Regions from separate parts of the Streptomyces sp. NPDC053427 genome, predicted to be linked through region 3. Evidence: riboswitches for the same ligand, from Rfam matches in the RefSeq annotation. Region 3 holds a riboswitch; each other region holds the start of a gene.

Evidence for each region. Region 3 has a riboswitch for cobalamin ahead of ACIGWZ_RS34965 (CoA-acylating methylmalonate-semialdehyde dehydrogenase). Riboswitches for the same ligand answer to the same signal wherever they lie in the genome.
Region 1: linked by a shared signal. The riboswitch ahead of ACIGWZ_RS05240 (HoxN/HupN/NixA family nickel/cobalt transporter) and the one ahead of ACIGWZ_RS34965 (CoA-acylating methylmalonate-semialdehyde dehydrogenase) in region 3 are both predicted to bind cobalamin.
Region 2: linked by a shared signal. The riboswitch ahead of ACIGWZ_RS24240 (cobalamin biosynthesis protein) and the one ahead of ACIGWZ_RS34965 (CoA-acylating methylmalonate-semialdehyde dehydrogenase) in region 3 are both predicted to bind cobalamin.

What each region holds. Positions count from the first base shown of each region.
Region 1 is NZ_JBITYA010000002.1:117,907-125,283, reverse strand. It holds gene ACIGWZ_RS05265 (helix-turn-helix domain-containing protein) at 575-967, shown strand; gene ACIGWZ_RS05260 (VOC family protein) at 1,049-1,459, shown strand; gene ACIGWZ_RS05255 (hypothetical protein) at 1,677-2,207, shown strand; gene ACIGWZ_RS05250 (DoxX family protein) at 2,396-2,947, shown strand; gene ACIGWZ_RS05245 (VOC family protein) at 3,045-3,545, shown strand; gene ACIGWZ_RS05240 (HoxN/HupN/NixA family nickel/cobalt transporter) at 3,574-4,683, opposite strand; cobalamin riboswitch at 4,714-4,928, opposite strand; gene ACIGWZ_RS05235 (alpha/beta fold hydrolase) at 4,975-5,823, opposite strand; gene ACIGWZ_RS05230 (MarR family winged helix-turn-helix transcriptional regulator) at 5,893-6,429, opposite strand; gene ACIGWZ_RS05225 (hypothetical protein) at 6,530-6,943, shown strand; gene ACIGWZ_RS05220 (nucleoside/nucleotide kinase family protein) at 6,891-7,377, opposite strand, start outside.
Region 2 is NZ_JBITYA010000008.1:401,197-408,573, forward strand. It holds gene ACIGWZ_RS24230 (putative cobaltochelatase) at 1-1,478, opposite strand, end outside; gene ACIGWZ_RS24235 (cobyric acid synthase) at 1,478-3,070, opposite strand; gene ACIGWZ_RS24240 (cobalamin biosynthesis protein) at 3,067-4,038, opposite strand; cobalamin riboswitch at 4,168-4,324, opposite strand; gene ACIGWZ_RS24245 (hypothetical protein) at 4,529-4,957, shown strand; gene ACIGWZ_RS24250 (caspase family protein) at 4,963-7,377, shown strand, end outside.
Region 3 is NZ_JBITYA010000015.1:181,096-188,472, forward strand. It holds gene ACIGWZ_RS34955 (enoyl-CoA hydratase/isomerase family protein) at 1-40, opposite strand, end outside; gene ACIGWZ_RS34960 (acyl-CoA dehydrogenase family protein) at 37-1,185, opposite strand; gene ACIGWZ_RS34965 (CoA-acylating methylmalonate-semialdehyde dehydrogenase) at 1,191-2,690, opposite strand; cobalamin riboswitch at 2,891-3,077, opposite strand; gene ACIGWZ_RS34970 (short-chain fatty acyl-CoA regulator family protein) at 3,145-4,575, opposite strand; gene ACIGWZ_RS34975 (MmgE/PrpD family protein) at 4,760-6,280, shown strand; gene prpB (methylisocitrate lyase) at 6,280-7,185, shown strand; gene ACIGWZ_RS34985 (bifunctional 2-methylcitrate synthase/citrate synthase) at 7,205-7,377, shown strand, end outside.

The DNA of each region.
Region 1 (7,377 bases), on a different contig from region 3:
GCCCGGCTCCTGCTTGCAGCCACCCGTCTCCTTGCTTCCTCAGGCGGCTGTCGGCCCTTGGCGCAGGCGCGCGTCCAGTCGATCAACGTCTGCGACACCTCGATCATGACCCTCTGCTTTCGTTCCGGCATGTGAAGGGTCGACAAACCCACGCTGGTGCCGACAGTAGGACGAACGGCAGCAGGGGCAGGAGCGAGAGCGCAGGGAGGAAGATCCTCAGCACACCGGGAGTGGGCACGACGTGTTCCTTACCCGAAGGAATCGAAGTGCGACACCGCAGCCCACCCCATATCTACTACCTTTGCCTCACCGCCAGCCCAGCGCTCCGACCAGGGGATCACTGCGAACTGGTGGGGATCGCAAGCCTGTTGGAGGCCGCGCGCGAGATGGCGAACAGTCTGCGCAGGTGCTTCGGGGAGTGGCCGAGGGCTACGGGCGTTCCGTGACGGGCGTGGGGCGAACGCGGGCGTTGTGAATCGGTCACAGCTCGGTCGGCGGACGGGGCGACGGATCGGTCAACGGATCGGTCAACGGATCTGTCATGGGCGGCGGAGAGCCGTGGTGTGATGGCGCTGTGAGCCGCGCTGCAGAAGAGACCAACCGCCGCATGCTTCGGGCACGGGATGCGATGGACCGCGCGTATGCGCAGCCGCTGGACGTCCCGGCCCTGGCTCGGATCGCCCATGTGTCGGAGGCCCACTTCACGCGTACGTTCCGGGCCACGTTCGGAGAGACGCCACACCGCTACCTGCAGCGCCGCCGTGTCGAGCGGGCGATGTTCCTGCTGCGGGAGACCGACCGCAGTGTGACGGACATCTGCTTCGAAGTCGGCTTCGGCAGTCCGGGAACCTTCAGCCGCACGTTCCGCGACATCGTCGGCCGCTCGCCGAGGACGTACCGGCAGGAGGCGGCGTCCACGGGCGTGCCGACCTGCTTCACGATGGCGTGGACGCGGCCGAGCGCCTGATCATCCGCACCGTTCGTGGCGTCCGTCGACTGAGCAGTTTTGGATAAGTTTTCGTCCGGAGTGACCAGTAGCGTGATGCACATGTTCACCGCAATCACGCATTCAGCAATTTACGTCCTCGACCAAGACGAAGCACTCGACTTCTACGTCGGCAAGCTTGGCCTGGAGGTCGGCGCGGACGTCGATATGGGCTTCATGCGCTGGCTGACCGTCAGCGTCCCCGGCCACCCGGAGCGGCAGATCCTGCTGGAGAAGCCGGGCGCTCCGGCGATGTCCGAGGAGACGGCGCAGCAGGTCCGCGAGCTGGTGACCAAGGGCGCGATGGGTGGCTGGCTCATTCTCACCACGGACGACTGCCGCAAGACGTACCAGACGCTGCTGGGCCGGGGCGTCGAGTTCACCGAGGAGCCCACCGACCGTCCGTACGGAACCGACTGCGGCCTCCGCGACCCCTTCGGCAACCGCATCCGCTTCACGCAGCCGAGGGCCTGAGGCCGGTCCGCGGGCGTCCGGGCGACACGGCAACAGCGGAGAGGGAGAAGACGGCGAAGGGCTGGTGATGCAGGTTCTCTGCGTGACCGGCGAAACGGCTCCGTACCGAGGAAGGTGCGGGGCCTTCGTCGTGTTCCGGCGCGCGAGGCCGCGCCGTGCCGTGGCGGCCTCGCGCGTGATCGCCGTTCGTGGTGCCGGGGCTCGCTATGGTCCGTGCATGCAAGCGGGAGATATCTCAACATGGACGGGCGTAGCGGTCACACTGGTCATTTCGAGCTGCTCCTGGGTCGACTCGCGGCGGCAGGCCCGCATCGGCAAGGAAGCCAACGAGATCAGCCATCTGCAGGCAGAGGCGGCCGCGCGGCGGGCGAGTGCGGTGGAGGACACGCTTGCCGCGGCGCTGCGCATTTTGGGGGAGCGGGGGCCGGGTTCCTCTCTGGAGCTGCCCGAGTCGTTCGGTGGGGTGCATGGCGAGGTGCGGTGGGAGGTGCGGCGGCGCGGCGGGCACCGGTTCGCGCTGCGGAATGTGGGCTCGGCCACCGCTTTCGGGGTCCGTGTCGATCCCGATGGCCTGGGGGCGAGCGCGCGCAACCTCCCGCAGGACGCCACCGTCCGGCCCGATGAGTCGGTGCAGTTCGTGATGGCGGCGGGCGTGGGGCGCCGGCTTCCCGGTGAGGTGTGCGTCCGGTGGGACGGGCGCGCGCAGGGGAAGGCGCAGGCGCAGGCCGCGGTGGTGCCCGTCGCGTGAGGGATTCGGCGGTGCCTTGTGGGGTTTTTGGGTGCTTCGGTGGCGGTTCATCCCGTTGGGTTGTGTGGCTTGTTCATGGTTGTCCGTCCCGGGGCGGCTGTGTATCGTCGTGGACGTAGATTTGAACTTTCAAGTAAATCCTCAAGGCCTTCGGCCCGGCCGACCTCGACACGGGAAGAGCGCTCTCCATGACGTCCCCCCTCAGCACTCGCCAGACCCCCTTGTTCGGTGCGGACACGCGCCGGGCGCCCGCTACGCACGGCACCGACACCGGACTTCTCCTGCTGCGCATCGCGCTCGGGCTGACCATGGCCGCGCATGGGGCCCAGAAGCTGTTCGGCTGGTTCGGTGGTGGCGGGCTGGAGGGGACGGGGCAGTTCTTCGCGATGAGCGGCTATCCGTCGGGGAAGACGATGGCCCTGGTCGCGGGGGTGAGCGAGACGCTCGGCGGGCTCGGGTTGGTGCTCGGGCTGCTCACGCCGCTCGCCGCCGCGGCGGTCGTCGGCACGATGATCAACGCCCTCGCCGTGAAGTGGGGCGGCGGATTCTTCGCACCCAAGGGCGTGGAGTACGAGCTGCTGCTGACCGCGGGCGCGGCGGCGCTGGCGCTGACCGGCCCCGGCCGCTTTGCCGCCGACCGCCTCCTGCCCGCGCTGCGCGTGCACCGGCTCGTCCACGGTGTGGTCGCGCTGGTGCTCGCCGTGCTGGTCGCCGGGGGCGTGCTGCTGGTCCGGAAGTAGCGAGGCAGCGCAGGCAGGAACCCGCGGAAGCGGGGATACGCAGAAGCAGGTGTGCCGTGGCTCCTGAGGGCGTCGCGGCGGGAGTGGGGAGAGAATCTTGTCCGTACGCCGTCTCAACCACGCGGTGCTCTATATCCGCGATGTGGCGCGGTCTGTCGCCTTCTATACCGAAGCCCTCGGGCTGACGCTGGATGCCGAGATACCGGGGCGCGCCGCCTTCCTCAGCGCTCCCGGCTCGCTCAACGACCACGACCTGGGGCTGTTCGCGGTGGGGCCGGACGCGCCGGGCCCGGAGGCGGGCCGGGCCGGGCTCTACCACTTGGCTTGGGAAGTCGGCACGCTCGGCGAACTCGCCGCGACCGAGCGGCGGCTCGCGGCGCGCGGCGCGCTGGTCGGCGCCACCGACCATCTCGTCTCCAAGTCCGTGTACGCCAAGGATCCGGACGGCAACGAGTTCGAGGTGATGTGGCGGGTCCCGCGGGAGCAGTGGCCCGGCCCGGACGTGCTGGACCGGCTGCGCCCGCTGGACCTTGCCGCGGAGCTCGAGCGCTGGGGGCCCGACCTGATGACCGGCGCGGCGGCCGGCTCGGCCACCTGACGGCCGCGCGGAAGCGGGGCGTCCGGGCCTATGAGCCCGACGACGTCCTCGCCGCCCAGCGTTTTTCGACCCCGGCCAGGCGCCAGTACGCCAACGCCGCCGCCCACACCACCACGAACAGGCCGACGATGACGAAGCCGACATTGTCGAGGTCGAGGCCGGAAACCCAGCCGGTCACCGGGTCGTTGAGGGCCAGCTTGTCGTGCAGCACGGTCACCAGCTCGATGGTGCCGATGAAGAGGGCGACGGCGATCGACAGGCCGGTGATGGTGAGGTTGTAGTAGACCTTGCGCACCGGGTTGGAGAACGCCCACTGGTAGGCGAAGTTCATGAAGGTGCCGTCGAGGGTGTCGAAGAGGCTCATTCCGGCGGCGAACAGCAGCGGCAGGCACAGGACGGCGTACCAGGGAAGGCCGGCCGCGGCGCCGCTGCCCGCCATCACCATCAGCGTCACTTCGGTCGCGGTGTCGAAGCCGAGGCCGAAGAGGAAGCCGAGCGGGAACATCTGGCCGGGGCGGGAGATCGCGCGGGTGAACCGCCCCAGGATGCGGTTCATGAAGCCGCGCGCATCGAGGCGCTGTTCCAGCTCGGCCTCGTCGTAGTGGCCGTCGCGCATCCCGCGGAAGACCCGCCAGATCCCGGTCAGGGCGATGAGGTTGAGCGCGGCGATGAGGTAGAGGAACGTCCCCGAGACCGTGGTGCCGACTGTGCCGAGAATCTGATGGGTGCGGGATTCGTCGTTGAGCAGCGTGCCGGCGAGCTGGGCGCCGCCCGCCACCAGGGCGGCCATCAGGACGACCACGCTGGAGTGGCCCAGGGCGAACCAGAAGCCCACCGAGACCGGCCGCTTGCCGTCTGCCATCAGCTTGCGGGTGGTGTTGTCGATCGCGGCGATGTGGTCGGCGTCGAAGGCATGCCGCATGCCGAGGGTGTACGCGGTGATGCCGAGTCCGACACCGAAGGCCTTGCTTCCCACGGTGTAGTGGCCGGGGACGACGAGCAGGAAGAGCACGCCGAAGGCGACGACGTGCAGCCCGGCTATGACGGCCATCAGGCCCGCGGTACGGACGGTGTCCTGCCGGCGCCAGCGGAACGCGGCGGAAGCAGGGGTGGTCGGGGTATCGGTGGACAGGGCCATCCGGCGGTCACGCTCCAGCACCTCGTGGATCAGTTCGTGAGATGCCGTGGCCGGTCTCCTGGCTTACAGGTGCACGCGCCCGGCCCCGCCTTCCCGGCCGCGGGCTGCGGTCAGTGGCGCCGTAGGCGCGCAAGCGCATACGGAAGGGCCGGGAACTCCCCGATCACAGTGGCGAGGGCCGCTCCGGTCTGGGACCACAAGGTCCGTCACCGGTCTTCCCGAACACCACGGCACGGCCAACTCTAGCCGCCGCCCCACGCGGCGCGGACGGCCCCTCGGAGCGCGGCGGTATCAGCGCGCCAGGGAGGAGAGGAAGGCGCGCAGTTCGCGGTCGTAGACCGCGGTGTTCTCCAGATTGACCATATGGGCCGCGCCCGGTATCCGGACCCTGCGGGCACCCGGCACGGCGAGGGTGATCGCATGGGCGTTGGCGGAGATGTCCGTGCTGTCGAGGTCGCCGTCGAACACGACCGTCGGCACCCGTATCTCGGACAGCCGGTCGGCGGCGCCGACCTCTCTCGGCATTCCGACGCCCACGCCGTCGGCGTGAACCTCGACCGTGGCCGCGGCCGAGGCGCGCATCCGCTCGCGCAGCCCGGGGTGCACGTCGGACGGCCGGCGGTGCGGGCCGTCCACCCACATCCGCAGGAAGTGTTCGACATACCGCTCCGCGCCGTCCGGTGCGCCGATCGCCGCCACCTGCTCCTTGATGTGCTCCAGGACGAAGGGGTCGGTGAAGGCGCGACCGCTGACGCCCGGTGCGGCGAGGGCCAGGGCACTGACCCGGTCCGGGTGGGCGAGGGCGGCGTCGAGGGCGACCCGGGAGCCGTGCGAGAGGCCGACGAGGACGGCACTCGGGACGTCGAGGGCGTCGAGGAGGGCACACAGGTCGTCGTGGTTGGACCAGTCGCCGGTGACGGTGGAGGAGAGGCCGTGGCCGCGGGAGTCGTAACGGATCACGCGGTGACCGGAGCCGGCCAGCCAGGAGAACTGTTCGTCCCACATGCGCACGTCGAGCATGCCGCCGTGGAGCAGCACCACCGCGGGCCCCTCACCGGCCGTTTCGTAGAACAGCTCGCCGTCCTCGACCGGCACGGTGCCGTTGTCGAGCTCGGACCAGGCGGCGAATGGGTGGGTCATTCTCTGTGCACTCCCTTGTGTCAGCGATGCGGTGGTGCTGCGGTGGTACGGAGTCTCGGCGCTCCGTGGCTAATGATGCCGTTCGGGCTGGTTGTCCTCGTTGTCCGGCCCCTCCGGGGCAACGCGTGAGCCGTTCGCCAGGTGCCGGAACTCCTCGCCGAGCCGGTCGAGTACGCGAAGGGCCGTTCCGACGTCGTCGGCCGAGAGGTCGGCCAGTCCGCGGCGCAGCTCGGCGGCCTCGAACTGCTGGATTCCGCGCATCACCTCGCCGCCCTCGGTGGTGAGCTCGATCAAAGGCGAGCGGCGGTGGGCGGGGTTGGGGGCCGTCACCACCAGGCCCAGCTCCGCCGCGTGGTTCACCCAGCGCTGCACCGGCTGCCGGTCGAGCCCCATGGTGCGGGCCAACTGCGGCACGGTCCGGGGGCCTTCGCTGCGGAGTGCGTCGAGCAGGGCGTGCTCGCCGGCGGTCATGCCGGTGCCTTCCAGCTCGCGCTCCACCGCGCGCACGATCGTGCGGTGCAGGGGCCACAGGCGTCGTATGACGTCGTACAGAAGCTCTTCGGTGGGGGCCGGCCGGTCACTGTCATCCGCCTCAACGACACTCATGATGTCATGATGACACTGGAAGTGTCGTTTGAGAAGGGCCGTGCCGCGGAAGGACGAGAGCGAGGCAACCGGCGGGTCCACGGCGGGAGGCGGGCGGAAGGTGACGGTGCGTCTGCTGCGCGCGGTGGGGGCGGCCACCGCGGTGTACGGGGTGGCGGTGACCGTACTGCCCGATCTGCTGGCCCGCCCCTCGGGGCTCGTCGGCGAGGACGGGCGGAGCGAGCGGGCGACCCGGACCTCGCTGCGGCCGCTCGGCTGGCGCGATGCGGCGAGCGGGCTCGCGATGGTGCTGGCGCCGGAGGGGCCGGCGCTGCGCACGGCGGCCTGTCTGCGTATCGCGGCGGATTTCGGGGACGCCGCGCTGCTCGCCGCGACCTTGCCGGGAGGGGAGCGGAAGGCGAAAGCGGTGGCGGTGTCGTTGGGGTGGGGCGCGCTGTCCGTCCTGGGTCTGCTGGGCGCGCCTACTCGGCCCGGGGGAGAGGGGCTTCGGGGAGGGGGGCTTCTTCGGGAGTGAAGGTGACGACGAGGTCGGCGCGGTCGCGGGTCGCCGCCACGGTACGGGCGTTGGCCTCGTCCGAGGTGCGGACGAAGCGTTCGGCGTCGGTGCGCGGGCGCCCGAAGCGCTCATGGCGGTCGACCAGGCGCCGGATGCGTTCCGGGGTGTCCAGGTCGACGTACCAGACCTCGTCGAGAAGGGTGCGGATGCGGGCCCATGGTGCGGAGTCGAGAAGGAGGTAATTGCCCTCGGTGACGACAAGGGGGACATGGGGCGCTACGGGGATGCTCCCGGCGACCGGCTCCTCGATGCGGCGGTCGAAGGCCGGGGCGTAGACGGCGGTGCCGGGTTCCGGGGAGCGCAGCCGGGTCAGCAGCGCCGCGTACCCGGCGGGATCGAAGGTGTCGGGCGCGCCCTTGCGGTCGGTACGGCCCAGGCGGTGCAGCTCCGCC
Region 2 (7,377 bases), on a different contig from region 3:
TCCCGGCGCACCACCAGCCCCGGCCCGCTGCGCCCGCGCGCCCGCTGATGCGGCGCCGCGGCCTGCACGGTCGCCGCCAGGTGCAGCTTGCCGAGGGCACCCCGGGGGCGCCGGGCGCCGGTGGTACGGCCATGGGCGGTACGGGCCCGCGAGCGCCGGCCGTCGGCGCCCTCACCCAGGCCCGGCACGTCCAGCCGGCGGGTGCGGAACGGCTCGGCGGCGCCGACGGCGGCCTGTTGGGCACCGGCTCCGGCGGCGGGCTGCTCGGCCTCGTCCGGCCGCTGCTCGGGGACGGGCGCCGGGTCGTCGCCGCCGTCCGCCTCGGGGCCGGCGGGCGGCGTCTGCTCGGGCCGGTCGCCGTCCTGGGGCGGCACCCCGCCGGAGCCGGGCCCGTCCGGCCCGCCGCCGGGACCCTCGGGCCCGTCGTCCGGCCCCTCCGGCTCCGGGTCGTCCTCGCCGTCCGCCCCGCCGAACTCCTCCAGCGTCTCGTCCAGCTTGTCCTCGTCCAGACCGGGCGCGTCGAACGGATTGCGGCGCCTGCGGTGCGGCAGCGCCAGCAGCGCGGCCTGCCGCACATCCTCCGACAGCACCTCCGTGCGCCCCGCCCACGCCGCCAGCGCCGTCGCGGTCCGGGCCATCACGATGTCCGCGCGCATGCCGTCCACCTCGAACGCGGCGCAGGTCGCGGCGATCTGCTGCAGCGCCGCCTCACCGAGCCGGACGGACGGCAGCAGGCCCCGGGCCGCGACGATCCGCTCCCGCAGCGCCGCCTCCTCGTCCGCCCAGCGCTCCGCGAAGGCGGCCGGATCGTCGTCGAACGCCAGCCTGCGCCGCACGACCTCCACCCGCTGCTCCGGCTCCCTGGAGGCCGCGACCTCCACGGTCAGCCCGAAGCGGTCCAGCAGCTGCGGCCGCAGTTCGCCCTCTTCGGGGTTCATGGTGCCGACGAGCAGGAAGCGGGACGCATGCCGTACGGAGACGCCCTCGCGCTCCACGTAGGAGGCGCCCATGGCGGCGGCGTCCAGGAGGAGGTCGACCAGATGGTCGTGCAGGAGGTTGACCTCGTCGACGTAGAGCACCCCGCGGTGCGCATCGGCCAGCAGGCCGGGCTCGAAGGCCTTCACGCCCTCCGACAGCGCCCGCTCGATGTCGAGCGCGCCCACCAGCCGGTCCTCGGAGGCGCCGACGGGCAGTTCGACCATCCGCGTCGGGCGGTCCTCGGAGGAACCCGCCTCATGGGGGCCGTCGGGGCAGCCCGGGTCGGGCGCCTGGGGTGCGCAGGCGAAGCGGCAGCCGGTGACGACGTCGACACCGGGCATCAGCGCCGTCAGCCCGCGCACCATCGTCGACTTGGCGGTGCCCTTCTCACCCCGGACGAGCACCCCGCCGATGGCGGGGGAGATCGCGTTCAGCAGCAGGCCCAACCGCATGTCGTCCATGCCGACGACAGCGGTGAACGGGTAGGAGACCGACGCCATTAACGGGTACCCCCTTCAAGGGAATTGCTCTGGTCGGACGCGTCAACGGGGCGCGGCGCCCCCGGAGGTACGAACGGCAGCCCCGCCGGCACCCCGTCCTCGATCAGCCGCAGCAGTGCCTCGGTGTCCGCATGCTCCTCGATCAGATCGCCGAGCCGGTCCAGCTGCTCCTCGCGCAGCGCGCCGAAGCTGGTGTCCGGGGCCGGTACGAACGCCCGGCCCGCGTCGGCCGCGACCCGGCGCAGGAACGCCCGCCGGAAGCCGTCGCTCTCCAGCGAGCCGTGCCAGTGGGTGCCCCACACGGAGCCGACCCGGCAGCCGTCCAGGAACGCCTCCTCGCCGCCGGTCACTTCGGCCACGCCATGGTGGATCTCGTACCCCTCCACCGGCTCGCCGAGCGCCTCGCCGACCGGCCGCGCGAGCGTCTTCTCCGGCGCGAACCGCACCCGTACCGGCAGCAGGCCCAGCCCCTCGACCGTGCCCGCCTTCGACTCGACCTCGTCCTCGATGCGCTCGCCCAGCATCTGGAAGCCGCCGCAGATGCCCAGTACCGGGCGCCCCTCGGCGGCCCGCCGGGCGATCGCGGCGGCCAGCCCGCGCTCGCGCAGCCACGCCAGCGCCCGGACGGTGCCGCGCGTCCCGGGCAGCACCACCAGGTCCGCGTCCGCCAGCTCCTCGGCGCGGTCCACGAAGCGCACCACCACGCCCGGTTCGGCCGCCAGCGCGTCCACATCGGTGAAGTTGGACATCAGCGGTACGGCACACACCGCCACCCGCAGCACATCCGCGCCGACCGGCGGAGCGACCACCGACTCGCGCACCGCGCCGCGCAGCGAGACCCGCAGCCCGTCCTCCTCGTCGATGCCGAGCCCGTGCGCGTACGGCAGCACGCCCAGCGCCGGCCGCCCGCTCAGCTGCTTCATCATCTCCAACCCGGGCTCCAGCAGCGTCACATCGCCCCGGAACTTGTTGACGAGATACCCCGCCACCAGCTCCTGATCCTCCTTGGACAGCAACGCCGTGGTCCCGAAGAACGACGCGAAGACACCGCCGCGGTCGATGTCGCCGACGATCACCACCGGGATCCGGGCCGCCCGCGCGATCCCCATGTTCACGATGTCGGTGCGGCGCAGATTGATCTCGGCGGGGCTGCCGGCGCCCTCGCAGATCACCGCGTCGTGGGTCCGGCGCAGCTCGGCCAGGCAGTCGGTCACCGTGCCCAGCAACTGCTCCTGGCGCCCCGCGTGGTACCCCCGCGCGCTGAGCTCCCCCACCGGCTTGCCTAGCAGCACCACCTGACTGCTGCGGTCGCTGCCCGGCTTGAGCAGTACGGGGTTCATCAGCGCGGTCGGCTCCACCCGCGCCGCGGCCGCCTGCATCGCCTGCGCCCGCCCGATCTCCGCCCCCTCGCGCGTCACGAAGGAGTTCAGGGACATGTTCTGCGCCTTGAACGGGGCGACCTTGACGCCCTGCCGGGCCAGCCAGCGGCAGATGCCCGCCGTCACCACGCTCTTGCCCGCGTCGGACGTCGTGCCGGCCACCAGCAGGCCGCCGCCGACCGCCGTGCCGGATCCCCTCAACCGCCCGTTCACCGGGGCTTCCTCCCACTCTCGTTCCTGCGCCGTACCACGCCGACCGCCAGCCGTCCCGCGACCGTCGTCGCCAGCGCCAGCACACTCACCCGGCGCGAGAGCCGCACCGCCCGCTCGATGTCCTCTGTGCCGGGCGGCGGCGCCGGACCGTTGAGCACCGGGCGGTGCTCGACCCGTCCGCCGTACGCCAGCGTGCCGCCCAGCCGGACGCCGAGCGCGCCCGCGAACGAGGCCTCCACCGGGCCCGCGTTGGGGCTCGGATGCGCGCCGCCGTCCGCCCGCCACGCCCGCAGCGCGCCGCGCCGGTCGGGGCCCGCCAGGACGGTCAGCGCGGCGGTCAGCCGGGACCCGGGCCAGCCGGCCACGTCGTCGAGCCGGGCCGCCGCCCAGCCGAACCGCCGGTAGCGCGGCGATTTGTGGCCGACCATCGCATCCAGGGTGTTCACCGCACGGAACGCCACCAGGCCGGGCACTCCGCCCAGCGCGCCCCACACCAGGGCGCCCACCACCGCGTCCGAGGTGTTCTCGGCGACCGACTCCACCACCGCGCGGGCCATCCCCGGCCCGTCCAGCGCCTGCGGATCGCGGCCGCACAGATGCGGCAGCCGCTCGCGCGCCACCTCCAGGTCACCCGCCGCCAGCGCGCCGCCGACGGCCCGCGCCTCCCGGCCGAGCGAGGTGCCGCCGAGCACCGCCCAGACGGTGGCCGCGGTCAGGGCGACCCGCGCCGGGGCCCGGCCGCCCAGGGCGCGCTGAAGGAGGGCGGCACCGGCCGCCGCGCCGCCCGCGCACACCACGGCGTGCGCCGCCCCGTATCCACGGTGGTCGCGCCACAGCCGGCGCTCGAGTGCGCCCGCGGCACGGCCGAAGGCGGCCACCGGATGGCCGCGCCGGGGATCGGCCGCGATCAGGTCACCGAGAAAGCCGAGGGCCGCGCCGCACGCATATCCCGCGTGTTCGCCGCGCATCGGATCAGGCCGCCGTCAGGCCTCGAAGGCACACGGTGACGGCTGGGCGCGGGCATCTCGAATGGCGGCCGGGCATGGCGATATGTCCTCACTCAGGGTCCGCGCCCTGGCTCGACGTGACGGCGACGAGAGTCTCCTGGCTCCCGGATCGGCGCTTCCCCCGGCCTTCCAGCCCGTACGCGGCGGCCCCTGCGGGCATCCGTGCGGCGGACCGTGGCCGTTGCTGGAGGAGCGCTCCCCGGTGACAGTGGCGGGACCGCGCCGGATTCTCACCGGTCTTCCTCATCTGTCGCCGAATGGCCCGGGCAGTCCACCACGCCCCGCGAATGCCCGTCAACTCACCCTTGACCTGCGAAGCAGCCCTGTGGCAGGGGGTGTGGCGCGGGCCACAGGGTGGTCGGTACGTCACCGACGGTTGCCCCTGGGCCTGATCGCGCGTCACTATCTGGTGCACGGTGGGCAATGGGGCCCGCCGGAAGGGGGCCGGGGGATGTCGGACAGCGCCGACCGCGACGAGAGCGGTCGACAGACGCAGCAGGAGATCCGCATCAGGATCACGGGCACGGACGATGCGGAGCAGGACACCGCGCACCTCAAGGCGTGGCTGGAGCGGGAGCCGTGGCTGACCCGGCGGCAGCACGACTGGGCGCGGCGTTCCCGGCCCGCGGGGGAGAGCGAGGGCGTGGCGGAGCCCGGCCCCGCGGATATGGCCGTCGGGGTCGACGACCTGATCCTGGTCGTCGTCGGCGCGGTCGCCGCGGAGGTCACCAAGAGCCTGACCATCGCCCTCCAGGAATGGCTGCGCCGGCGCAGGGAGGAACGCGCCGACGGCGAGCGGCCCTCCGTCGCGGTCGGCGAGCGGGACGGCGATCTGCGCGAGCTCGGCGGCGCCGGGGGCGGCAGCACCGCCGAGGACTGAGGCGGATGCCCGAATACGACGCACGGGGCAAGGTCAACCGGGCGCTGCTGATCTGCGTCAGCGACTACAAGAACCTGCGCCCGCTGCCCGCGGTGAAGGACAACGCCGAGAAACTCAAGAGCGTCCTGACCGACGCCGGCACCGACCTGTTCACCGAGGACGAGGTCCGCATCTGCCGGACCCAGGAGCCGTGGGAGGTCCAGCAGGAACTGGACGTCGTCACGAGCGAGGCGCGCGGACTGCTGCTGGTGTACTTCTCCGGCCATGGCCGGGTCGGCCCCGACGGCGGCGATCTGCAGCTGATGGTCGGGACGTCGGAACGGCGCCACAAGACCGTCTCCTGGGCGGACGTGGTGCTGCGCTACCTGGACAACGCGCGGGCCGACCGGATAGTGATCATCCTGGAGTGCTGCTACGCCGGAAACGCGGGCGAGGCCTTCCACCGCTGCCGCAAGCCCATGTCGCTGCTGATGGCCGCGCAGCCCAACCGCCGTATCTTCAGCGGCGACGAACCGGCCGGCGGCAGCGTCTTCACCCGCGCCGTGGTGCGGATCCTCGAACGCGGCATACCGGGCAAGCGCTTCGTCGCGTTCGACGATCTCGTCCAGGCGCTGCGCCGGGAGGTGGTCGGCGAGCGGACCCCGATGGGCGACGTCTGGAAGCCCCGCTCGGCCAAGCAGAACACCACCGACGACGTCATCCTCTCCTTCGCCACCTCCGGCGACCGGCCCCGCACCCCGCTGCGCATCCGCTTACGCCGCTGGCTCAACGCCTACCTCCGGCACTGGCCCAGGCTCCTCCTCGTCCTCGCGATCATCTTCGTACCGGCCACCGGGGGCGTCGTCCTGCTGAACCTCCCCGGCGAGGCCCCGGCCTGCCCGCCCGCCCTCGAACTGCGGCTGCTCACCGCCCCGGAGGCCGAACCCGCGCTGCGCCGCGCCGCCTTCGACTACGAGATGTCCGCGGCCGACACCCGCCCCCTGGACGGCGAGGGCGACTACCCCGACGGCTGCCGGCGCGCCCAGATCACCGTCTACTCCGCCGCCAAGGACCAGGTCGGCCAGGGCTTCGCCGCCGCCGACCGCTGGCAGGGCGAGGCGCAGGGCACCGGCAAGGGCGGGCCGGACGGCAAGGGCGTCGACCCCCTCTACCGGCCGGGCCCGCAGCCCGACCTGTGGATCCCCGAGTCCACCGCCGACTACGACGAGGTCCGCCGCCGGATGCCCGCGACCGGCTCCCCGGCGACACTGCACGACACCGGCCCGGTCGCCTACACCCCGCTGGTCGTCGGCATCCCGTCGAAGAAGCAGCTGGACGACGTCGAACGGGGCAGCGCCTCCTGGCGGGACCTGCTCACCGGCACCGACGCACAGCACCGCAACCTCAAACTCCTGCGGCCCAGCCCCGTCCTGTCCGGCACCGGCCTGCTGCACACCGTCGGCCTCTACCTCGCCGCCGACGGCTCCGCCATCGGCTCCTCGGACACGGCCGGCCCCGATCCGACGCTCGCCGACAACGCCGAGAGCCGGCTCTCCGCCCCGGGCAGCCAGTACGCGGGCAGCACCGAGCTCCTGTGCTCGCTGCGCCCCGGCCGGAACGGCTCCGGTGACGCCGGGGCCGGCTCCGGCGCCGCCGCGAAGTCCGCACCGCTGGTCTCCGAGAAGGCCCTCGCCGACTTCAACCTCGGCCGCGCCATCGGCAGTTGCCCGACCCTGCCCGACCCGCTCGCCCCCGGCGACCGCTACACCGCCTACTACCCCAGGAACGTCCCGGCCCTCGACCACCCCCTGATCCGGGTCGACTGGCGCGGCGCCGCGGACGCCACCGCCCGGCGGGCCGCGGTCGGCCGGTTCGCCGAGTGGCTGCGCGACCCGGGAGGCGGGCAGCCCGCCATCACCGCGCAGGGCTACCGCGGAGTGCCCGGAAAGGACGGCGCGATGCCGCAGCCGGCACTCGGTTCGCCGCTGCTCACCAGCCGCGCGGAGACCGATCCGCACGCCCCCGTCATCCCCTTCACCGCGGGCTCGGACCAGGTGTCCAAGGTGCTCGACAGCTACAACAAGGCGCAGAAGTCCAGCCAGTTGCTGATCCTGATGGACGCCTCCACCTCCATGGCGGACGGCGGCAGACTGCCGATCGCCGTCAGCGCGGCGAGCCGGGCCGTGGAGATGGCCGGCGCCCACCACACGTACGGGCTGTGGACCTTCCCGGACCCCGCACACCCCGACGACCGCAACGCCGTGGACGAGCTCGTCCGGCTCGGCAGCGCCGACCCGGCCCGGGGCAAGGCCGCGCTGGAGCGGATCGCGGGCGGCGGCCTGGTCGACCACGGCGCCGCCATGGAGGAGGCGCTGACCGCCGCCGTACGGGCGATGAAGACGGCCAAGGGCACCAACAACGCCATCGTGCTCGTCCTCGAC
Region 3 (7,377 bases):
CCTCGGTGGTCAGGAGGACGGGCTCGTCGGCGGCGGTCACCGCAGTGTCTCCGTCAGGCCGCGGGCCACGATGACGCGCATGATCTCGTTGGTTCCTTCCAGGATCTGGTGCACCCGCAGGTCGCGGACGATCTTTTCGATGCCGTACTCGGTCAAGTAGCCGTAGCCGCCGTGCAGTTGAAGCGCCCGGTCGGCGACGGAGTACCCGGTGTCGGTGGCGAACCGCTTGGCCATCGCGCACAGCTGCGGGGCCTGGCGGTCACCGCGGTCCAGTGCCTGCGCGGCCTGGTGGACCAGGGCGCGGGCCGCGGCCAGTTCGGTCGCCATGTCGGCGAGCCGGAACTGCAGTGCCTGCGCGTCGAGCAGCCGCGCGCCGAACGCCTCGCGGTCGGCGAGGTGGACCAGACTGCCGTCCAGTGCGGCACGGGCGCCGCCGAGCGAGCAGGCGGCGATGCCGAGCCGGCCGCCGTTCAGCCCGTTCATGGCGATGCGGAATCCGTCGCCCTCCCGGCCGAGCAGCCGGTCGGCGGGCACCCGCACCCCGTCCAGGACCACCTGACGGGTCGGCTGGGCGCTCCACCCCATCTTCTTCTCGTTCGGGCCGAAGGAGAGCCCGGGATCGTCCTTGTCGACGAGGAAGGCCGAGACGCCGCGCGGGCCGTCGTCGCTGGTGCGGGCCATGACGACGTAGACCTGAGAGGCCCCGGCGCCGGAGATGAACTGCTTGACGCCGGTGAGGAGATAGCCGTCGCCGTCGCGTACGGCGCGGGCGCGCAGGGCGGCGGCGTCCGATCCGGCGCCGGGTTCGGTCAGGCAGTAGCTGCCCAGGTCCTCCATGGCGCACAGCCTCGGCAACCATCGTTCGCGCTGGGCGGCGTCGCCGTACCGGTCGATCATCCAGGCGACCATGTTGTGGATGGAGAGGAATCCGGCGATGGACGGGCAGCCGGAGGCCAGGGTTTCGAAGATCAGCACGCCGTCGGCCCGGCCGAGTCCGCTGCCGCCGCTCTCCTCCCGGACGTAGATGCCGCCGAGGCCGATGCCCGCGGCCTTGCGCAGTACGTCCAGGGGGAAGTGTTTGTCCTGGTCCCACTGCACGGCGTGCGGGGTGAGGTGGTCCTGGGTGAAGTCGAGCGTCGCTTCGACGAGGGCGAGCTGGTCGTCGGTGAGCATGGTGGTGGTCATGGCGCTCACTTCATGGTCGGGAGGGTGAAGCTCGCGCCCTCCTTGGCCCCGGAGGGCCAGCGCGAGGTGACGGTCTTGGTGCGGGTGTAGAAGCGGATCGCGTCCGGCCCGTGCTGGTTGAGGTCGCCGAATCCGGAGCGCTTCCAACCGCCGAAGGTGTGGTAGGCGACCGGGACGGGGATGGGCACGTTCACGCCGACCATGCCGGTGTTGACCCGGCGGGTGAAGTCGCGGGCGGTGTCTCCGTCGCGGGTGAAGATCGCCACGCCGTTGCCGTACGGGTGCTCGCTGGGCAGCCGCAGCGCCGCCTCGTAGTCGGCGGCCCGCACGACGCACAGCACGGGGCCGAAGATCTCTTCCCGGTAGACCCGCATCTGCGGGGTGACCCGGTCGAAGAGCGTGGCGCCCGCGAAGAAGCCGTTCTCATGGCCGGCGAGGGTGAAGCCGCGGCCGTCCACGACGAGTTCGGCGCCCTCGTTGACCCCGATGTCGACGTACCGGCGTACCCGGTCGAGGGCGTCCCGGCTGACGAGCGGCCCGAAGTCGGCGCCGGGGTCGTCGCTGCGGCCGATGCGCAGCTGCCCGATGCGCTCCTTCAGGCGCTCGACCAGGGCGTCGGCGGTGGCCTCGCCGACCGGTACGGCCACGGAGATCGCCATGCAGCGCTCCCCCGCCGAGCCGTAGCCCGCGCCGATCAGCGCATCGACGGCCTGGTCGAGGTCGGCGTCCGGCATGACGATCAGGTGGTTCTTGGCGCCGCCGAAGCACTGGGCGCGCTTGCCGTGCGCGGCGGCGGTGGCGTAGATGTGCGCGGCGATCGGGGTGGAGCCGACGAAGCCCAGCGCGCCGACCCTGGGGTCGGACAGCAGGGTGTCGACCGCTTCCTTGCCCCCGTTGACGACGTTGAGGACGCCCGGCGGGAGCCCCGCCTCCAGGAACAGCTCGGCGAGCCGGAGCGGTACCGAGGGGGCGCGCTCGGAAGGCTTGAGGATGAAGGAGTTTCCGCAGGCGAGGGCGGGTGCGGCCTTCCACAGCGGGATCATCGCGGGGAAGTTGAACGGGGTGATGCCGGCGGTGACGCCGAGGGGGCCGCGCAGCGAGTGCACGTCGATTCCGGTGCCGGCGTTGTCGGTGAATTCGCCCTTGAGCAGATGGGGAATGCCGGCGGCGAATTCGACGACCTCCAGGCCGCGTTGCAGGTCTCCGTGGGCGTCGGCGACCGTCTTGCCGTGTTCGGACGACAGCAGCCGGGCCAGCGACTCCCGCTCGCCTTCCACGAGTTGGAGGAACTTCAGCAGTACCCGGGCGCGGCGCTGCGGGTTCCACTCGCCCCATTCGCGCTGGGCCTCGGCGGCATCGGCGATCGCCGCCTCGGTCTCGGCGCGGTCGGCCAGCGGGACGCGGGCCTGCACCGTGCCGGTGTTGGGGTCGTACACATCGCCGTAGAGCCCCGAGGTGCCCGAGGCGTGCTTGCCGCCGATGAAATGTGCCAGTTCGCGGACCATGAAAGCCTGCTCTCCGTCAGGTGAGATCCGGGGATGGCGCGCCGGCCCGGCACGGACGCCGGACGGCGTGCGCGCAGAAGCGGCGCGAGAAGCGCAGGGCCGGGTGACCGTCAGATGTCGGTGATCGGTACCCGCCGGGTTCGCCGGTCAAGGGCGTGGGTGCACACCGGTGCCATGCGTGTCTGCTCCATCCTCGTGGACAACACGGAACACCCCGCGGCCGGTATCCTGACTCCCGGATCAGCACACGCTCCCCGGCCTTCCCGACGGACTTCTCCGTCAGTGGCCGGTCTCTTTCGGGGAGCGCATTCCCCGGTCACAGTGGCGGGACCGCGCCGGAATCACACCGGCTTCCCTGCACCGCGGGCCTTGCCCACGAACATATAGTTGGACGTCCTAGTAAGTCCACCCCGCCACGGACCGCACGGCGGGAATCCGCACCAGGTCCGGGCGGTCAGGCGTCCGTGATCACCGGATAGGGCACATGGCTGCGCCGGTCGGGGTCCACGGCCAGCCGTCCGCCGGCCGGGGGACGGGCCCTTTGGGCGCAGTCCCGGCGTTCGCAGATGCGGCAGCCCAGCCCGATCGGCGTCGCGGCGCCCGGATCGTCGAGGGCGGTGCCTTCCGCGTACACCAGACGGGGGGCGTGCCGGAGTTCGCAGCCCAGCGCGACGGCGAAGTCGGCGCGTGGCGCACGATGCCCGAAGCCGCCCCGGGTGACGGTACGTGCCACCCAGAAGTACCTCTTGCCGTCCGGCATTTCGGCGACCTGGGTGAGGATGCGCCCCGGTGCGGAGAACGCCTCGTAGACCGTCCAGAGCGGGCAGGTGCCGCCGAGCCGGGAGAAGTGGAAGTCGGTGGCGGACTGCCGTTTGGAGATGTTGCCGGCGCGATCGACGCGCAGGAAGGAGAAGGGAACGCCGCGGTGGCCGGTGCGCTGGAGGGTGGACAGCCGGTGGCACACGGTCTCGAAGCCGACGCCGAAGCGGGCCTGGAGCAGTTCGATGTCGTAGCGCAGTTCCTCGGCGGCGCGGTGGAAGACGGCGTACGGCATGAGCAGGGCGCCGGCGAAGTAGTTGGCGAGCCCGATCCGGGCCAGGTCGGCCGCCTGTGGCGACGCCAGGTCCGCGGCGTCCACCAAGGCGTCCAGCAGCGGAGAGTGTTCCAGGAGGGCCAGCTGGGTGGCGAGTTGGAAGGCGCGCTGTCCTTCGCTGAGCCACGGTGAGAGCAGGAGCAGCCCGCTGCCGGCGTCGAAGCGGCGTGCGTCCGCCCCCCGTTCAGGGGCTGCCTGGACGACCTTGATGCGATGCCGTGCGGCGAGCAATGCGGTGAGCGCGTCGGCCGCTCGTCCCGCTGTGCCGAGGCCCAGGCCTTCGGCGGTCCGCTCGGCCTCGGTGTCGAGGTCTTTGAAGTGGTTGTGGTGGGCGTAGAAGAAGTCCCGTACCTCGTCGTGGGGCTCGGCGGGCAGCAGGGCCGCGGTGTCCTCGGGGGAGGCGAGGGCTACGACTCGTTCTGCGGCGTCCCGGTAGCGGCGGTGCAGCGAGACGAGCGCCCGCGCCACCTCGGGGTGGTCGCGCGCCACGTCCACGGCCTCCTCCGGGAGCACCGGGGCGCCGCATGCCTCGTCGCCGAGGGCGGCCCGCAGATCGGTGGCCAGCCGTTCCTCGTCGGCCTCGGAGAAGAATTCCGGATCGATGCCGAAGACCTCGGCGATGCGCAGCAGCACCGGCGCGGTGAGGGGGCGCTGGCTGTGCTCGATCTGATTCAGATAGCTGGTCGACAGACCCAGGGCGCGGGCCAGTTCCACCTGGTTCATTCCCCGCTCACGACGCAGTCTGCGCAGTTTGGCGTGGGCGTAGATCTTCCGTCCGGCAGGCCGTCCCATGTGCGTACCGCGCCCCTCTCCCACCCCATTTATCGCGAAGATAGCATCCGCACCTTTTGCAAGATTTGCAGATTCGCAGCTCACGAGTGGAGGGATTCCGCTTGGTGGAGCTGTCGCGGCGCGGTGGCGCGCGGGGAAGGCTGAGTCCGGTACGCCGCACCCACCGCACCCCGCGAGGAGTCCCGTGATCGATCACCAGGTACGCGTGCACCCCAGCGCCGACCGCCTGCCCCGCGAGGAGCAGCTCGCCTGGAAACTGGCGGCCGTGGCCACCGGCACCCACGACGCGCCCGACCTCGACCCGGACGCCGTGGCGATGGCGGTCAACCGGGTCATCGACAACGCGTCGGTCGCCGTCGCCTCGCTGCGCCGCCGCCCCGTCGCGGTCGCCCGCGCCCAGGCACTCCCCCACCGGACCGCCCCCGGCGCCTCGGTCCTCGGCGCTGCCGCAGACGTCCGGGTGTCACCGGAGTGGGCGGCCTGGGCCAACGGCACGGCCGTACGCGAGCTGGACTTCCACGACACGTTCCTGGCCGCCGACTACTCCCACCCCGGCGACAACATCCCGCCGCTGCTCGCCGTCGCCCAGCACTCCGGACGCGGCGGCGCCGACCTGCTACGGGGCATCGTCGCGGCGTACGAGATCCACGTCGCGCTGGTCAAGGGCATCTGCCTGCACCGGCACCGCATCGACCACGTCGCCCACCTCGGTGCCGCGACCGCCTGCGGCATCGGCGCCCTGCTGCGGCTGGACACCGGGACCACCTACCAGGCCGTCCAGCAGGCGGTGCACACCACCACCGCGACCCGGCAGTCCCGCAAGGGCGAGATCTCCAGCTGGAAGGCGTACGCCCCCGCCTTCGCCGGCAAGGCCGCCATCGAAGCGGTCGACCGGGCCATGCGCGGCGAGGGCTCCCCCTCGCCGCTCTACGAAGGCGAGGACGGATTCCTCGCCTGGATGCTGGACGGCCCGCACGCCGCGTACACGGTCTCGCTGCCGGAGCCGGGGGAGCCGCGCCGGGCCATCCTCGACACGTACACCAAGGAGCACTCGGCCGAGTACCAGGCGCAGGCGGTCATCGACCTCGCCCGGCGGCTGCGGGACAGGGCCGGGCCGTTGGAGAAAGTCCGCTCGATCGTCCTGCACACCAGTCACCACACCCATCACGTGATCGGTTCCGGATCCGGCGATCCGCAGAAGTACGAGCCCACGGCCAGCCGCGAGACCCTGGACCACTCGGTGCCGTACATCTTCGCCGTTGCCCTGGAGGACGGCGCCTGGCACCACGAGCGCTCCTACGCCCCCGAGCGCGCCCGGCGGCCCGGGACGGTCGAGCTGTGGAACAGGATCTCCACGGTCGAGGACCCCGAGTGGACCCGCCGCTACCACGACCCCGACCCCGCGCGGCGGGCCTTCGGCGGACGCGCGGTGATCACGCTCGTGGACGGCACCGTCATCGAGGACGAACTCGCGGTCGCCGACGCGCACCCCGCCGGTGCCCGCCCCTTCGGCCGTGCCGGATACACCGCCAAGTTCCGCACGCTGACCGAGGGAATCGTCGCCACCGCCGATCAGGACCTGTTCCTGGAGGCCGCGGGACGGGTGAGGGAGCTGAACGCTCCCGGCCTGGCCGCGCTGTTCCCCGCCGTCGACACGGACGCGGTCGCCGGGTACGACGCGCAGCTCCCGAAAGGCCTGTTCTGATGCTGCACACCCGCACCACCCCCGCCTCGCGCCGCCGCGCCTTCCGCGAACGGCTCGCCTCGGGACGGCTGTTGAAGGTCCCCGGCGCGATCAACCCCTACTCCGCCCGGCTCGTCCAGGAGACCGGATTCGACGCCGTCTACCTCTCCGGAGCCGTACTCGCCGCCGACCTCGGACTGCCCGACATCGGCCTGACCACCTCCACCGAGATCGCCACCCGCGCCCAGCAGATCACCCGCGTCACCGACCTGCCCGCGCTCATCGACGCCGACACCGGCTTCGGCGAACCCATGAACGCCGCCCGCACCCTGCAGCTCATGGAGGACGCCGGACTCGCGGGCCTGCACCTGGAGGACCAGGTAAATCCCAAGCGGTGCGGCCACCTCGACGGCAAGAGCGTCGTGCCCCGCGAGGAGATGGCCCACCGGCTGCGGGCCGCCGCCGACGCCCGCCGCGACCCCGACTTCCTCCTCATGGCCCGCACCGACGCCCGCGCCGGGGAAGGACTCGCCGCCGCGATCGACCGCGGCAAGGCCTACGTGGACGCGGGCGCCGACGCCCTCTTCCCCGAAGCCCTCGCGGACGAGGCCGAGTTCGAGGCGTTCCGTCGGGCCGTGGACGTCCCGCTGCTGGCCAACATGACCGAATTCGGCAAGAGCCGGCTCCTCGACGCGCGCACGCTGGAAAACCTGGGCTACAACATCGCCCTCTACCCCGTCACCCTCTTCCGCCTCGCCATGGGCGCGGTCGAGGACGGACTGCGCACCCTCGCCGCCGAGGGCACCCAGGAGTCCCTGCTGCCCCGGATGCAGACCCGCTCCCGTCTGTACGAAGTGCTCGGCTACGGGGAATACGCCGCCTTCGACTCGGCCGTCTTCGACTTCACGCTCCCGCCCGGCACCTGACCCGCACCGGAGGCCCGCCATGACCACCACGCCCGAGATCCACCGCGGTCTCACCGGTGTCGTCGTCGACACCACCGCCATCTCCACGGTCATCCAGGAGACCAACTCCCTGACCTACCGCGGCTACGCGGTCCAGGACCTCGCCGCCCACTGCTCGTTCGAGGAGGTCGCCCACCTGCTCTGGTACGGAGA